Flavisolibacter tropicus: one gene and its partner. The protein of the gene in region 1 interacts with the protein of each later gene in a pairwise test. Links are inferred from orthologs where the notes say so. Each region holds a gene or a part of one and is shown in the gene's direction. Other genes may lie near its edges. The genes, in order: SY85_RS04450 and accC.

The links.
Region 2: the proteins of SY85_RS04450 (region 1) and accC interact in binary tests that used the Escherichia coli proteins (3 or more experiments, as listed by UniProt). The link is inferred for Flavisolibacter tropicus from one-to-one orthologs.

What each region holds. Positions count from the first base shown.
Region 1 is NZ_CP011390.1:1,092,154-1,095,365, forward strand. What follows is about bases 296-3,173. They hold SY85_RS04450 (pyridoxal-phosphate dependent enzyme), read left to right. Parts: upstream 296-995; coding sequence 996-2,351; downstream 2,352-3,173. Other genes in these bases: SY85_RS04445 (hypothetical protein), read right to left, coding at 683-952. Outside these bases: fsa (fructose-6-phosphate aldolase), read right to left, coding at 1-86. UniProt on the Escherichia coli protein: Two cysteine synthase enzymes are found. Both catalyze the same reaction. Cysteine synthase B can also use thiosulfate in place of sulfide to give cysteine thiosulfonate as a product.
Region 2 is NZ_CP011390.1:5,323,537-5,326,810, forward strand. What follows is about bases 8-2,947. They hold accC (acetyl-CoA carboxylase biotin carboxylase subunit), read left to right. Parts: upstream 8-778; coding sequence 779-2,116; downstream 2,117-2,947. Other genes in these bases: efp (elongation factor P), read left to right, coding at 8-24; accB (acetyl-CoA carboxylase biotin carboxyl carrier protein), read left to right, coding at 192-677; SY85_RS22720 (DUF1542 domain-containing protein), read right to left, coding at 2,169-2,750; SY85_RS22725 (metal-dependent transcriptional regulator), read right to left, coding at 2,849-2,947. In the rest of the region: more of efp, read left to right, coding at 1-7; more of SY85_RS22725, read right to left, coding at 2,948-3,274. UniProt on the Escherichia coli protein: This protein is a component of the acetyl coenzyme A carboxylase complex; first, biotin carboxylase catalyzes the carboxylation of the carrier protein and then the transcarboxylase transfers the carboxyl group to form malonyl-CoA.

The sequences.
Region 1 (3,212 bases):
GGATTGGTAGTAACCCCATCCAAAATACCTAGTGCATGAGCTTCTTTAATCTGCTCTAAGTTCGCTGTATCGATAAAAAATTTCATAAAAGTGGTAAAATTTGAGGGCAAATATAGAGCAATTAACCGCCTCTGAGTAGAAATAAAAAAAGCCCATAAAGGGCATAAAAAAAAGGCAGGCTACTTACATCGCACCGCTACAACCGCCTACCCTTGCTACCTTCCGGTCCTGGGGGAGTTCAGCAGGAGCTGGTCGTGCAAGACCTGCCGCCGCAAATATAGAACCTTTTAGTTTATAAAAAACAAAATATTCAAACTAAATGATTGAATAAAAGACATTTAAAGCTCTACCAGCATTTACTCACAATTGCTAAAACCAATTCTAACCACTCTTTATCACTCTTCTACTCAACTACTTAAAATATAAAATACTATATGCACTTTCCCATCCTTGCCAATTACTCCTACGTTCCTTCATAGCTACTCCTCTGTCCCTTCATGGTTACTCCGCATGGAAGCCTACTTACCTCCGTACCTCACCCCTTCTTCAGCCCTACCTCAACCGTACCTTGGCCCGTATCACGCTACCTGATCAACTCAATAAACCCATAAGAAATAGTAAAGAAAAGTATAATAAGAAAGGCTGAAAACACCTTAAAAGAGAAGAACCTAAAGATACAAAACTACCCCTGTAGAGCAAGTCCTTTCTTTACTTGTACCTTGAACATTAAGAGTTGAGCATTGAACATTTCTTCCACTTCTTCATTCTTCCTTCCTTGTTCATTATTTCTTCCTCCTAATCCCTTAATCTCCCCAAATCCCGGTTCAGACAATTTCCGCTGTGGTTCAAACACGCCATCGGTGCTATCTAAATGAACCCCGATCTTGAAACCAGATATCTTAAAATCAGAAATTCCTAAATGCCTTCTTAATCCTTTTAATCCTTTAACCAATCCTGCAAATCTCTGGTTATCTTTGCGCCGTCAATTACAGACTATGAATGTAAAAAATAACATACTTGAAACCATTGGCAACACGCCGCTGATCCGACTGAACAAGATCGTAAAAGACCTACCCTGCGAGGTTTACGCTAAAGTTGAATACTTCAACCCAGGTAACTCTACCAAAGACCGTATGGCTCTGAAAATGGTAGAGGTGGCCGAAAAAGAAGGCAAACTCAAACCCGGCGGAACTATTATTGAGTGCACCTCTGGTAATACTGGTATGGGCTTAGCTATGGCGGCTGTTGTAAAAGGCTACAAATGTATTTTTACCACTACCGATAAGCAATCCCAATCCAAAGTTGATATCTTAAGAGCCTTAGGTGCTGAGGTGATCGTATGCCCTACTAACGTAGAGCCAGAAGATCCAAGAAGTTATTATTCAGTGGCATCCCGCCTGAACAAAGAAATTCCTAACTCTTTCCATTTTAACCAATATGACAACCTGGCCAACCGCTTGGCGCACTATGAAACTACTGGACCTGAGCTTTGGGAACAAACTGATGGAAAAATCACGCATTTTGTTGCTACAGCAGGTACAGGTGGTACAGTTACAGGTACAGCTCAATTCCTGAAAGAAAAGAACCCCAATATTCAGGTATGGGCAATTGATGTGGAAGGCTCACTGTTAACAAAATACTTCCGCACTGGCGAAGTCGACATGAACGAAGTACACCCTTACATCTCAGAAGGTTTTGGTGAAGACTTTGTTCCTGGCAACTACGACATGAGCGTTATCGACTACTTTGAACAAGTATCCGATAAAGATGGTGCTGTTGTAGCCCGTCGCCTGGCTCGCGAAGAAGCTTTATTCTGTGGCTATAGCTCAGGTAGTGCCTTACAGGGGCTTTTCCAGTTAAAGGACAAATTGAAGAAGAATGATGTGGTAGTAGTATTGCTTTGCGACCACGGTAGCCGCTATGTTGCCAAGGTTTATAATGACCAGTGGATGGCTGAGCGTGGCTTCTTTGATGTAAAAACATTTAAAGATGTGGTTAATGCCAGAGGCAAGCAACGTTTGATCACTTTAGAACCTACACAATCAGTAGCAGAGGCTGTTGAGCTGATGAAGAAATACGACATCGAGCATATTCCAGTAATTAAAGATAGTGAACTGGTTGGCTCTATCTCTGAAAGCGGTTTATTCCAACGGGTATTCCATAATCCAGATATTAAAACAGAAAGAGTAGACCGTGTAATGGATGCAGCTTTCCCTATAGTAGGTTTAGATACCCCTGTTGAAAAAATAGGCACTCTTATAAATAAAGAGAACGGTGCTGTTTTGGCTAAAGACGAGAGTGGCAATTTCCATATTGTTACCAAATACGACGTATTACAAGCCTTAGCATAAGCTGCGGTTTTTACGCAATATTTTTCAGAAAGGCGCTTACTACAAGCGCCTTTTGCTTTTTTTACAAATCGCACCAACGTAGTTTTACGAATAACGCTCGTTTTGTACAATAACACATGACAATAAAGCATAATTAGTAATCGATCATCGTAGAATAAGTTTGTAAAAGCCCCAAACAGCGCTAAAGACCATCGTAAATCTACCAACCACATTTTCGCTATTACCACATAAGCTTCCCCGTTTGTTTACGGCAACCAACGTAAATACCATAAATAGAAATTAGGGCAAATCTGCAATTGATTGTGCTTTGTGTGCGAGCTATTTTTGTGTCAGAAGTTGATTGATAAACAAATCCAGTATCTAGAAAAAAACCAAACATCCATCCAATTCTAGAAAACCACCAGTATCCAGTAAAAAACCAGAACCGTCCAAGAACATCTTTACGTCCAAATCCTAATTAAACCAATCCAATATCAATCAACTTCTTCCTTAATTGGAAGAACATTTTGAAAAACCAATGAAAATTGATATCCGATATCTTACGAAAATCGCCTCGTTTTAATCCTTTGTCTATGAGAAGTTGCTATCCTTACACCAACGGACTAAAATTGTAATCCTATCACCCCTTTCCCTTTGAAAAACAGGAAAATCCTTACCCACCTGCTGACTACCCAATCAGCAGGTGGTTGGTGATAGCCACTTGAGCATCTTTTCCTACCTTTTTCCTTTCTTTCTTCCTTGTTCCTTGTTCATTTTTCTCTCCCTTGTCAACTTATCAACTTGTTAACTTGTCAACCCTTCCTCATTACTCATCACTAATCACTCCTTGTCCCTTGTCCCTTATTTACACTTCATCACCCT
Region 2 (3,274 bases), 4.2 Mb from region 1 along the record:
GAATACGTAGAAAGAGTAAAATAATTGAACTAAGATTATTGGATATTATAAGATCATATGGAAAGCTTCTCGTAAGGAAGCTTTCTTATTATCAGCATTTTTTTTACATCATCCAATTATATCCTATAAATCGCGGTTCTTGCATATCTTAGCCGCCTGTTTAAACCAAAACCCCAAACAAATTGAAACAAATGGATTTCAAACAGATACAAGAGTTGATCAAGTTGGTTAATGAGTCCAACTTGGGCGAAGTAACTATCGAGCAGAAAGAATTTAAGATTTCTATTAAAGCAAAAGAGGAGCAAGTAACACAGATTGTTGCATCCAGCGTGACATCAGCTCCAGTATATTCTCAGTTGCCACAAGCAGCACCACAAGCTGCGTTGCCACAGGCTGCTGCACCAGCTGCGCCTGCCGCTGCTGCTGCTCCTAGCAATACAGTAACGATCAAGAGCCCTATGATCGGAACATTCTACCGTCGTCCGGCACCTGATAAACCCGACTTTGTAGACGTGGGTACAGAGGTGTCTCCAGGCAAGGTGGTATGTATCATTGAGGCTATGAAGTTGTTCAATGAAATTGAAAGTGAAGTAAAGGGTAAGATCGTTAAGATCCTGGTAGAAGATGCTTCTCCAGTTGAGTACGATCAGCCATTATTCTTAGTAGAACCTGCGTAAATATAATTTGGCGATGTGCTAATTTAGAAATTTGGTAATTCTTGTTGCCAGATATTCATATTCAGTTCATTGCCAAATCTTCAATTACCAAATTAAATACCGTGTTTAAAAAAATATTAATTGCCAACCGTGGCGAGATTGCTTTACGTGTTATCCGTACAGCTCGTGAAATGGGCATTAAGACGGTGGCTGTTTATTCTACTGCAGATAGAGACAGCTTGCATGTAAAATTTGCTGATGAGGCGGTTTGTATTGGTAAGCCTCAAAGCAGTGAATCTTATTTAAATATTCCGCATATCATGGCGGCTTGTGAGATCACCAATGCCGATGCCATTCACCCTGGTTATGGTTTCCTGGCTGAAAACGCTAAGTTCTCACAGATCTGCGCTGACCATGGTATTAAGTTTATTGGACCTACCCCAGATATGATCACCCGGATGGGTGATAAGATCACGGCCAAAGAGACCATGATCAAAGCTGGTGTACCCGTTATTCCAGGTAGTCAAGGTTTGCTGGAAAGCCTGGAGCAAGCTAAGGGAGAGGCTAAAGAAATGGGTTATCCTGTTATCTTAAAAGCTACTGCCGGTGGTGGTGGTAAAGGTATGCGTGTAGTATGGGAAGAATCTGAAATAGAAAGAGCCTATAACACAGCTAAAGCTGAAGCAGGTGCAGCCTTTAAGAATGATGGTATCTATATGGAGAAGTTCATCGAAGAACCACGCCATATAGAAATCCAGGTAGCTGGCGACCGCTATGGTACCGTATGCCACTTAAGTGAGCGTGACTGCTCTATTCAGCGCCGTCACCAGAAGCTGGTAGAAGAATCACCTTCTCCGTTTATGACGCCTGAACTGCGTCAGAAAATGGGAGAGGCTGCTAAAAAAGCTGCAGCCGCTATCAACTACGAGAGTGTAGGTACTATTGAATTCCTGGTAGATAAGCATCGCAACTTCTACTTTATGGAAATGAATACTCGTATCCAGGTAGAACACTGCGTAACGGAAGAAGTGATCAACTTCGATCTGATCAAAGAACAGATCAAGATAGCCCAGGGAGAAAAGATCTCTGGTAAAGATTATGAGCCTACAATGCATGCCATTGAGTGCCGTATCAATGCTGAAGATCCATATAACGACTTTCGTCCTTCACCAGGTAAGATCACCGTATTACACCAGCCGGGTGGACACGGTGTACGCGTAGATAGCCATGTGTATGCAGGGTATGTTATTCCGCCGTATTACGATTCTATGATTGGTAAACTAATAACGGTAGCACAAACACGCCAGGAAGCTATCGATACTATGTATCGTGCCCTGAGTGAGTATGTGATTGAAGGCGTTAAAACCACTATTCCTTTCCATTTGCAATTGATGCAAAATGAAAAGTTCAGAGCCGGTGATTTTAATACCAAGTTCTTAGAAACCTTTAAAATGCAATAAAGTAAAAACCCCGCGAAAGCGGGGTTTTTTGTTACTATAGAAAAAACACTACTTAGTTCTTTTTGCCTTTGCCTTTTCCATTATTTCCATTGGAATAGTTACTGCTTTTGTGCGGATTGCCTTTTCCTTTCTCCCAACCATAGTGGTTACCATTATTTCCTTTGTTTTTATTATTACCGTCGTAATCATCATCATCATGGTGACGGTATCTTCTATCATCATCACGACGATCGTTGTAATTGCGGCCATTAATCTGGCGAATCACACGTGCCCTGTCGTTATTCAGATCGCGGATAATTCTTTCTTTTTCAGCATTAGATAGACGTGAGTTATTGCGGATAGAGCGGATTTTAGCATCGTAATCGCGGTTTACCTGGTCTATCTGTGCCTGGCGGCTACCGCTGGTTGGGTAGGTACCAGGATAAGGATAATTGGTATTAGTGCCTTTTTCATCATAGATGCTCCGATCGCCACCTAAAATAACATCCCTGGAATTGCGGGTATCCTTATCGGTTTTAGTATCTGCGCCACCACCGCTTAAAATAACTCTTCTGGCTTTATCCTGCTCAGAGGTCTGAGCAAAGGCAGCTGTAACAGCGCCTACACAGAATAATAGGGTAACAATTTTTTTCATAGTTAGTGTTTTTATTTTCATAGATAACTAATAGAAAGACATGCCAGAGTAGCCGAAGTTTAAACTTGCTTTGTTAAAAGATTTACAAATGGATGGGTTTATTCCAGTGTGCTTACCAGTAAGTTGGTAGCTATCTTTTCACTTAGAATTACCTCTTTTTTTTGAATAGAAACGAGCAAGGAATTGTCAAAACTGTTCTGTTCCAGTAGTTTAACCTTTGTTTTAAGCTGAATCTGAAGTTTACTTAAAAGCTTTAAAAACTGGTCGTCGGTATCGTCTAGCCGAATAATCTCGTACATTTTCCCAATTTGACCTTCTGATAGAGGGATGGCAGCTGAATATTTGATCTTGCCCTTTTTATCGGGTATAGGATCACCATGAGGGTCAAAACTAGGGAATTCTAAAAAGGCCTCTAGGCGGTTAATAAGGTCATCTGATTCAATATGTTCTAACTGCTCAGCCAGGTCGTGCACTTCATTCCATTGGTAGTTTAGCTTTTCTACCAGAAATACTTCCCATAGGCG